DNA from 2 places in the Thioalkalivibrio sp. ALR17-21 genome. Region 2 is predicted to be linked to the other one. Evidence: predicted binding sites of a transcription regulator. Region 2 holds the regulator's gene; the other holds the start of a gene.
What was found. Region 2 encodes sigma-54, which starts transcription at its own class of promoters, with help from an activator protein. Its sites were predicted from a motif close to TGGCANGNTNCNTGCTT; they were not measured.
Positions count from the first base shown of each region.

Region 1: cynS (cyanase) is a predicted target of sigma-54. The motif match lies at 1,087-1,103, and genes of this name have one in related genera.

Region 1 is NZ_ATUL01000011.1:69,194-74,369, forward strand. It holds gene G020_RS0107625 (sigma-54-dependent Fis family transcriptional regulator) at 1-967, shown strand, start outside; gene cynS (cyanase) at 1,150-1,596, shown strand; gene G020_RS0107635 (bifunctional diguanylate cyclase/phosphodiesterase) at 1,652-4,084, shown strand; gene amrS (AmmeMemoRadiSam system radical SAM enzyme) at 4,127-5,176, opposite strand, start outside.
Region 2 is NZ_ATUL01000001.1:55,944-61,119, reverse strand. It holds gene G020_RS0100320 (PTS sugar transporter subunit IIA) at 1-191, opposite strand, end outside; gene hpf (ribosome hibernation-promoting factor, HPF/YfiA family) at 196-534, opposite strand; gene G020_RS0100310 (RNA polymerase factor sigma-54) at 538-2,061, opposite strand; gene lptB (LPS export ABC transporter ATP-binding protein) at 2,146-2,886, opposite strand; gene lptA (lipopolysaccharide transport periplasmic protein LptA) at 2,883-3,425, opposite strand; gene lptC (LPS export ABC transporter periplasmic protein LptC) at 3,422-4,000, opposite strand; gene G020_RS0100290 (HAD family hydrolase) at 3,997-4,533, opposite strand; gene G020_RS0100285 (KpsF/GutQ family sugar-phosphate isomerase) at 4,533-5,176, opposite strand, start outside.

The sequences.
Region 1 (5,176 bases), on a different contig from region 2:
CTCCGGGACCGGCAAGGAAAAGATCGCGCGCATGATCCACCGGATCAGCCAGCGCAACACGCGACCGTTCATCTCCCTGAACTGCGCCGCGATCCCCGCCGACCTGCTGGAATCGGAACTGTTCGGCCACGAGAAAGGTGCCTTCACGGGGGCCTCCAGCGCCAAGACGGGCAAGATTGCCCTGGCCGACGGCGGCACCCTGTTCCTCGACGAGATCGGCGACATGCCGGAGGCGCTGCAGTCCAAGATCCTGCGCGTGCTGCAGGAACGGGTCGTCCAGCCGATCGGTGGATCGCGCGACATCCCGGTGGACGTACGCGTGGTCGCCGCCACCCACAAGGATCTGCAGAAAGCGGTGAATGCCGGCGAGTTCCGGCTTGACCTCTTCTACCGCCTCAACGTGATCCCGCTGCACATGCCCGCGCTGCGCGATCGCGCCAGCGACATTCGCTTGCTCTCACGGCATTTCCTTGACCGTTACACCCACGTCCATGGCTGGAACGTGGTCCTGGACGACGGTGTGATGGAGCGTCTGGAGACCTTCGACTGGCCGGGCAACATCCGCCAGCTGGAGAACGTGCTGGAACGCGCGGTGCTGCTCTCCAGCGAGGGCCGCATCGGCACCGGCCTGATCGACGAGATCCTGCACGAGGAATCCCGGATCAGTCCGGGAGTGCATGGCAACGACACGACCCCCGCCGCCTCGGAGCCTTCTTCCGGCGCGCGGGAGGGGGCGCCGGAAAACACACCGCCCGATACCACTTCCACAACCGGATCGCCCATGCACCACTACAGGGCAGGCGGCTCCACCATCGTGCGCCCCTACCGACGCGTGCACGCTTCCGAAGCGGACGAGTTGCGGGACGCCATCGAACGCAGCGGCGGCAACAAGACCCGTGCCGCCATGGACCTGGGCCTCACCCCGCGCCAGCTGCGCTACCGCCTGAAGAAACTGGGACTGGCCTGAGCCCCGGTGCGGTCATTGTCGACACTTTGGCCGCACCGGGAGCGGACAAAGTGTCCGCCTCACCCGGCCCGTGCTCCCGTGCGGCCGCCCCGGAGCGGATCCGGTGAACGGCGTCCACCTGGCACGGGAACTGCAGAGCATCGGATGGCAACACTGATCCGACACCAACCGGGAGGCCATCCATGACCCTCAGCAAGACCGAAATGACCGCCACCATCCTCGAAGCCAAGGAGGGCCGGTCCGCGACCTGGGCCGGCATCGCCGAGGCCACCGGCCTGCACGAGGTCTACGTGACCTCGGCCTGCTACGGCATGAATCATCTCGACGCCGAGGCGGCCGACCGGCTCGCCGCGTTCCTCGATCTCGGGCCCGACGTGTCGAAGGCCCTGCAGGCGTTCCCGCACAAGCACTGGGACAAGACCATCCCTACCGACCCGGTGATCTACCGCTTCTACGAGGCGATCAACGTGTACGGTGACACCATGAAGGCGCTGATCCACGAGAAGTTCGGCGACGGCATCATGAGCGCCATCGACTTCACCATGGACATCGACAAGGTCGAGGACCCGAAGGGCGATCGGGTGAAGATCACCTGGAACGGCAAGTTCCTGCCCTACAAGAGCTGGTGATTCCGTCGTCCCCGCACCCGGGCATCGGTCGTCCTTTCGTAGTAGTCTGGCGGGCATGCAATGGCTGCCCCGCCTCCTCATAACGGGAACCCTGATGATTCCCTCCCTCGGGGCCGGGCCGGCCACGGCCGGCGCGGGCCCGGTGGAGACCGTCGACATCGGCGTCCTCGCGGTGCGTGGGGCCGAGTCCGCCGAGGCCCGCTGGCAACCCACCGCGGACTACCTGACCGAACGCCTTGGCGAGGATTTCGACGCCCGCTTCCGCATGCGGGCGATGAACTACCCCGAGCTGGAAGACGCGGTGGCGGGGGAAGAGATCGATTTCGTTCTCACCAATACCGGGCACTACGTCCAGCTGGAATACGCCCACGGCATCAGCCGCCTGACCACACTGATCGCGTCACACGAAGGCGAACCGGTCCGGCTGTTCGGCGGCGTCATATTCACGCGCGCCGACCGCGACGACATCACCGCGCTGGAACACATTGCCGGCCAGCACCTGTTTGCGGTACAGGAGGGCTCGCTGGGTGGCTGGCATGCCGGGCACGAGGTCCTGCTGGATGCCGGCGTGGATCCGCGCGAGGATCTCGCCGAACTGACTTTCACCGACATGCCGCATGACCGCGTGGTCGAGGCCGTGCTCGACGGCCGCGCGGACGCCGGCATGGTCCGCACCGGCGTGCTCGACCGCATGGCCGGGGCCGGCGCGTTCGAACCCGGCGAACTGCGGGTGCTGGAACCGCGCGACACCCCCGGCTTTCCGTTCGAGCACACCACCCGCCTGTTCCCGGAATGGCCGTTCTCGCGCATGGAACATGCCGACGAAGCTCTGGCCAACGCGGTGACCGTCGCCCTGCTGGAGATGCCGGAAGGTCACCCGGCAAGCGGGGCCGGCGAATATTTCGGCTGGGCCGCGCCGCTGTCCTACGCCCCGGTACATGACCTGCTGGAGCGCCTGGGCGCCCCGCCCTACGAACGCAACCCGGCCCTGGACCCGCTGCTCTACTGGCGCGAGAACCCGGCGATCACCATCGCCTTGCTGCTGGGGCTGCTGGCGCTGATGGCCGCGGCCACCATGCGCTACCACCGGATCAACCGTGACCTCGGGCGCGAGGTGCAGCAGCGCCGCGAGGCCGAGACCCGCCTGCGCCGGCACGAGGCGGAGCTGGCGCATCGCGCCAGCCACGATCCGCTGACCGACCTGCCCAACCGGGTGCTGCTGACCCAGCGCATGCGTTCGGCGATCAACACCAGTGCCGAAGATGGCGGGCGGATCGCGATCCTGTTCCTGGACCTCGACCGTTTCAAGACCATCAACGACAGCCTCGGCCACCAGGTCGGCGACGAACTCCTGAAGATCCTCGCCGACCGGCTCAAGGACCGGGTACGGGCCAACACCATCGCCCGCCTGGGCGGCGACGAGTTCATCGTCCTGCTGGACGATGTCGAATCGCTGGAGGCCCTCGAGGAGCGGGCCCGGGAGATCCTGGCGGTGATCGCCGAGCCCTTCGCGGTGGGCGGGTGGCGCTCGCTGCAGGTCGGAGGCTCGCTGGGGATCACTCTGTTCCCCGATAACGGCGGGTCGCCCGAGGCCCTGATCACCCAGGCGGACGCGGCCATGTACCGCGCCAAGGCCCAGGGCCGCAACACCTTCAGCTTCTACAGCGAGGACCTCACCGCCGCCGCCAGCGAGCGCCTGGAGACCGAAAACCATCTGCGCGAGGCCCTTAAGAACGGCCATCTCGAGGTGTTCTACCAGCCGCAGATCGACCTGCGCGAACGCCGCGTGTCCGGGGTCGAGGCGCTGGTACGCTGGCGCGACCCGGACAAGGGGCTGATCCCGCCCGGACGCTTCATCCCGGTGGCCGAAGAAACCGGCCTGATCAGCCCGCTGGGCGAGTTCGTCCTGCGCGAGGCCTGCCGCCAGGTAGTGGAATGGGACCGGCAGGGCCTGCCGGAGCTGTCACTGGCGGTGAACCTCTCGGCCCACCAGATGAACGACCCGGCACTGGTCGCGCGCGTGCGCGAGGTGCTGGATTCCACCGGCATGGACCCCGCGCGCCTGGTGCTGGAGATGACCGAGACCACCCTGATCCAGGCCGAGGGCTCACGCGAGGTCCTGCTGCAGCTCAAGGGCCTGGGCGTGGCGCTGGCCATCGACGACTTCGGCACCGGGTATTCCTCGCTGGCCTACCTCAAGCGCTTCAACATCGACTGGCTCAAGATCGACCGGGCCTTCGTGCAGGATCTGCCGCACGACCCCAACGATGCCGAACTGACCGTGACCATCATCAACATGGCCCACAACCTGGGACTGGAAGTGCTGGCGGAAGGGGTCGAGACCGAAGACCAGCGCAGCTTCCTCCAGACCCGCTACTGCGACGCCTGGCAGGGTTTTCTGTGCAGCCCGCCGGTCCCGGCGGAGGAACTGCCGCAGCTGCTGGAAGACTGCGAGGGCGGGGTGGCCGCCGCCGGCGTCCCGCGCTGAGGAAAACGCCGAGGGACTCGCCGAAACCCGGGTCGGCGCCGGTCAGCGGGCAAAGTCCGCCAGATGCACCGGCTGGCGACGCGGCCCCCAGTCCCCCGGCCGCGCCTCGAACACCCCGGCGACGGCCGCCCCGCAGGCATTGCAGCAGCCATCGGCGGTGAGGTTCCAGTCCGACAGCCGGTACCAGTCGCGCCCGATCAGCCGTTGCCCGCAGGACGGGCACCAGGTGCTCTGCCCGTCGCGGTCGTGCACGTTCCCCGTATACACGTGATGCAGTCCCCGCTCGCGGGCGATGTTGCGCGCCCGTTGCAGGGTCTCCGGCGGCGTGCGCGGATGGTCGGTCATGCGGAAATCGGGGTGGAACGCGGTGAAGTGCATGGGCACTTCCGGACCCAGATGCTGGTACACCCAGTCGGCCATCGCCACGATCTCGGGATCGCTGTCGTTCTCCCCGGGGATCAGCAGGGTGGTGATCTCGGTCCACACGTCGGTCTCGTGTACCAGCCATTCCAGGGTATCCAGCACCGGCTGCAGATGCGCCCCGGTCAGGCGGTGGTAGAAGCGCTCGGTAAACGCCTTGAGATCCACGTTGGCCGCATCCATCGCGGAGAAGAACTCGCCGCGCGCGGCCTCGCTGATGTACCCGGCGGTGACCGCCACCGTGCGGATCCCGCGCGCACGGCAGGCCGCCGCCACGTCGATCGCGTATTCGTGGAAGATCACCGGATCGTTGTAGGTGAACGCCACCGAGCGGCACTCCAGCGCCTCGGCCGCCCGCGCGATGGTCTCCGGATCGGCGCGGTCGGCCAGGGTGTCGATCTCGCGCGACTTGCTGATGTCCCAGTTCTGGCAGAACTTGCAGGCCAGGTTGCAGCCGGCGGTCCCGAACGACAGCACCGGCGTCCCGGGCAGGAAATGGTTCAGCGGTTTCTTCTCGATTGGATCCACGCAGTAACCGGAAGAGCGCCCGTAGCTGGTCAGCACGACCTCGTCGTCCAGCCGGGCGCGCACGAAACAGGCGCCGCGCTGCCCCTCCTTCAGCTTGCAGAAACGCGGGCACAGATCGCACTGCACACGGCCATCGTCGAGGGC
Region 2 (5,176 bases):
ACGCCATGGCCGAGCCCGGTGGAGCCCAGTTTTTCGCGGGCCGACATGGCTTCGAACGCGGCGCTGGCCGCCAGCCCGTCCGCGGCCCCGTCCACCAGCAGATCGGCGAGGGTTTCCAGCGCTCGTTTCTTGCTGGAGCAGTCGGCTTCCAGTCCGATGCGCTCCGGGGTGATGAGCTCGGCCGGGTTCATCGGTTTACGGGGTCTGTTCGCGGTTGCGCTGGTGGCCTTCGGCGCGATGATGGTCCTTGACCTTCTCCTTGTGCTTGATCAGCTGGCGGTCGACCTTGTCGATCAGGCCGTCGATGGCGGCGTACATGTCGTCGTGGCTGGCCTCGGCGTGGATGTGGTTGCCGCTGACCTGCAGATTCGCTTCCGCCTTGTTGTGCAGCTTCTGCGTCTTCTCGTGGGTTAGCACCACGTGCACGTCGATCACCTTGTCGAAGTGGCGTTCCAGCTTCTCGAATTTCTCGTTGACGTAGTCGCGCAGGGCGTCGGTGATTTCGACGTGGTGTCCGGTGAGGTTGATCTGCATGGGTCAGGCTCCTTTCGGTTTGCTTCCGGTCGGCATGGCGGCCATCTGGCGGCGTTCGCTGGAGGATGGCAGGTTCATGCCCTCCCGGTATTTGGCCACGGTACGTCGGGCCACGTTGATGCCCCGATCCGCGAGGATCCGGGCGAGGCGGGAATCGCTGAGCGGTTTGCCCGGCGTTTCCTCTTCGATGAGTTCGCGGATCATGGCACGAATCGCGGTCGCGGAGCATTCCCCGCCGTCGCTGGTGCCCACGTGACTGGAGAAGAAATACTTGAATTCGAACACTCCGCGGGGGGTATGCATGTATTTCTGCGTGGTCACCCGCGAGATCGTGGACTCGTGCATCTCCAGGGCTTCGGCGATGTCGCGCAGGATCAGCGGCTGCATCGCCACCTCGCCGTGTTCCAGGAACCCCTGCTGGCGTTCGACGATCGCTCGCGCTACGCGCAGCAGGGTGTCGTTGCGGCTGTGCAGGCTCTTGATGAACCACCGCGCCTCCTGCAGCTGGTCGCGCATGAATGCGCTGTCGCGGGCATCGGAGACCTGGCGGACCATGCCGGCGTAGAGGTCGTTGACGCGAATGCGCGGGGCGATCTCGGGATTCAGGTCGACCTGCCAGCCCTGGTCGGTATGACGCACGTAGACATCCGGGACCACGTATTCCGGCGGCGTCTCGCTGATCTGGGCGCCGGGGCGCGGGTTGAGCGTACGGATCAGGTCCAGGGCCGCGGCCAGCTCGTCGGCATCGCGCACGCCGCTCTGGCGCTGCAGTGCCTTGTAGTCACGCCGGGCAAGGGCGTCCATGCCGTGTTCCAGGACCGCGCGCGCGGCTTCGCGCGAGGGCGCGTCCGGCGCCAGCTCGCCCAGCTGGACCTCCAGGCACTCGCGCAGATCCAGCGACCCGGCCCCGAGGGGGTCGCAGTGCTGCAGCCAGTGGCGCACTGCCTCCACCTCGTCGGTGCCGACCGGGGTGTCCTCGCCCTGACTGATGGTGTCGGCCAGGGTCTCGACGTCTCCCTCGAGGTAACCGTCGCCGTTGATGGTGTCGATCAGGGCGGCGCCGATGCGCTGGTCACGCGGGGTCAGGTGCGACAGATGCAGCTGCCACAGCAGGTGGTCCTGCAGGCCACCGCCATCGTCGTCCGAGGTGTTTTCCAGGGGATCGCGGTCGTCCAGTCCGCGCGGGCTGGCGCTGGCGTCGTAGATGTCTTCCCAGCGGGTGTCGGTCACCAGTTCGTCGGGGATGACATCCTCCGAACCGCCGGCGTCCACCGTTTCGCCGGTGCCGGCGGCGGCATCGCTGGCGGTCTCGTTCTCGCCCTCGGTGCCGGGGTCCGGGGTTTCTTCGCCATCGGCGCCGAGTTCGTCGTCCTCGGCCTGTTCCAGCATGGGGTTGCTTTCCAGCGCCTGCTGGATCTCGGCCTGGAGCTCCAGCGTCGAGAGCTGCAACAGCCGGATGGCCTGCTGCAGCTGCGGCGTCATGGTCAGCGTCTGACCGAGCTGCAGGTTCAGCCCGGGCTTCAGCATGAGTTGGGAGAGGCGTTGTTCACCATAAGTGAATAGTAATCCCTTGTTGTGGCCTTGTGCACCGGCCGGATGTGGCGATCGGTGTCACAGGCGGAAATTTTCGCCGAGGTAGACCTCGCGCACGCGGGCATCGTCCAGCAGTTCCTCCGGCGTTCCCGCGCTCAGAAGGTGCCCCTCGCTGAGGATGTAGGCGCGGTGGCAGATGCCCAGGGTCTCGCGCACGTTGTGGTCCGAGATTAGTACGCCGATGCCGCGTTCGGCCAGGTGGCGGATCACTTCCTGGATCTCGCTGACCGAGATCGGGTCGACCCCGGCGAAGGGTTCGTCCAGGCAGATAAACCGCGGATCACCGGCCAGCGCACGGGCGATCTCGGCGCGCCGCCGTTCGCCTCCGGACAACGCGATGCCGGGGCTGTGGCGCACGGTTTCGAGCTGGAATTCCTCGATCAGGGCATCGCCGATGCGGCGGCGCTCGTGGCGGTCCAGTCCGGGCCGCAGTTCCAGCACTGCCTGCAGGTTGTCCTGGACCGACAGGCGGCGGAAGATCGAGGCCTCCTGTGGGAGATAGCCCAGCCCGGCGCGGGCGCGTTCGTGGATGGGGGCCTGCGTGATGTCGCGCCCGCCCAGGGTGATGCGCCCGGTATTGGGCCGGATCAGGCCGACCAGACTGTAGAAACAGGTGGTCTTGCCGGCCCCGTTGGGTCCCAGCAGGCCGACCACCTCGCCGGGCACCAGGTCCACGTCCATTGCGTCCAGCACGGTACGCTGGCCATAGCGCTTGCTCAGCTCGCGGGCGACCAGATGGCCGTTGGCCGCGGGCCTCATGGATCGTCCTCGCGTGGCTGCAGGCGGATGTGCACGCGCTCGTCGTCGGTGTCGCCGCGTTCCGCGCGGATCACGTCGCGCTCGAGGTCATAGGTGATGCGCTGCCCGCGGGCATCCTCGGCGGCGGTGATGACGCGCGCCCGTTCGGTCAGGATCACGCGTTCCTCGTCGAGGAAATAGTCGATGCGCAGCCCTTCGGCGATGCGCATCTCGCCGGTCTCGGGATCGGGCGACTCCAGGCGTGCGGGCTCGCCGTGGGCCTCGATCTCGTAGGGGCGGCGCTCGCGCATGTGCACGATCACGCGGTCTGCTTCCAGCGTGGCATCGCCGCGCACCACGATCACGTCGCCGGTGTAGGTGCCGGTGCCCGCGCGTTCGTCCATCTCGGCGTGGTCCGCGGTGATCTCCACCGGCAGGGCATCCTCGCGGCCGGTCGCCGGCGGGGCCGCCAGGATCAGTGCGAGTACGCCCGCCACGGCAAGCAGCGGGGCCGGTCGGCGGATGCCCGCGCGGCGATGTTCGGTTGTGGCCGGGTTCATTCCGGGCGGTCCTCCTGCGGCAGGTCGCTGTACAGCGTGTAGACCTCGGCGAGCAGTTCAATGGTATCCGCTTGCGGGTCGGCGCGCAGGCCGGTACCCCGCTGGAACAGTCCCGGCTGTTCCAGAGTGCTCGACGCCGACGAGGTCGTCAGCCGGGTGTCCAGCGCCACGCGCACGTCGCGCGACTCGATCACCGTGCGCACGCGCTCGTTGCGTTCGGGGCGCACGCCGCGGGTGTGGCCGAAGGTATGCAGCAGTTCGCGATCGGGCTGATGCGCCGCGCGCGGGGCCCGCCAGGTCCAGTTCAGGCCCCGCTGGTCCAGCAGATCCAGCTCCGGGTCATCGATGAACTGGACCGCATCCCGGTCGTATTCGCGCAGCCGCGCCCCCTGCAGGCGGTGGGTGGGCCGCCCGTCCTCGCCAGTGACATGCGCGGTAAACCCCTCGATCTGCAGCGTGGGTTCGGCGTCGGCCGCGGGTTCGGCAGGCGGCTCGGCCGCTGTCGGCCCGGCGAGCAGGAGCCCGGTGGTCAGCAGCCAGGCGGCGAGCAGGGCGCGACGCGGATCCGGGCTCATGCGTGCAGGTAGCTTTCGAGCACGGCCTCGAGGCGGCCGCGCGCGGCCAGCAGGTCCTCGCAGACTTCGCGCACCGCGCCGCGCCCGCCACCGGCCGTGGTGACCCACTGCGCGTGCTGGCGCACGAACGGATGGGCGTCGCCGACCGCGATGCCCAGGGCAACCCTGCGCATCGCCGGCAGATCGACCACGTCGTCGCCCACGAACGCGGCCTCGGCGGCGCGGTGCCCGGTCTGCTCCAGCAATTGCGCCAGCGCGGCGCCCTTGTCCCGCCGGCCCTGGATGCAGTGACGGATGCCCAGATCCCGCAGGCGATGCTCCACGACCGCCGACTGCCGCCCGGTGAGGATTGCGACCTCCAGCCCGTCGTCCATGGCCATGCGCAGGCCGTGGCCGTCGCGGCTGTGGAAGGCCTTGTACTGTTCGCCACCGTCGCCGAGAAACAGCGCGCCGTCGGTCAGCACGCCGTCGACGTCCAGGATCAGCAGTCGGGTGGTCCGCTGCAGGGTGGAAAGGTCGGTTTCGGTGTTCATCAGGCCACCCCCGCGCGCAGCAGGTCGTGCATGTTGATGACTCCCTGCAGGCGGTGGTCGGCGTCGGCCACCGGCAGGGCGTTGATCCGGCGGCTCTCCATCATCTCCAGGGCCTCGGCCGCCAGCCAGTCGGCACCGGCGGTGTGGCCGTCGCGGGTCATGACCTCGCCGATGGTCAGGCTGTCGAGGCTGTGGCCGAGGTCCAGGGTGCGGCGCAGGTCGCCGTCGGTGAAGACCCCCAGGATTCGCGCGTCGGCGTCGCTGACGATCACCAGTCCCAGCCCCTTGCGGGTGATCTCGAACAGCGCATCCTTCAGCGGCGCGTCTGGTGCGATGCGCGGGATCGCTTCGCCGGTATGCATGATGTCGCCGACGTGGATCAGCAGGCGACGCCCGAGGCGGCCGCCGGGATGCGAGCGGGCGAAGTCGTTCGCGGTGAAGCCGCGCGCGTCCAGCACCGCCACCGCCAGGGCATCGCTCATCGCCAGGGCCGCGGTGGTGCTGGAGGTCGGCGCCAGCCCCAGCGGGCAGGCCTCGTGTTCCACGCTGACATCCAGGTGTACGCTGGCATCGGTGCTCAGGCGCGAGCCGGGGTTGCCGGTCATCGCGATCAGCGGGACGTCCAGGCGTCGGATCAGCGGCA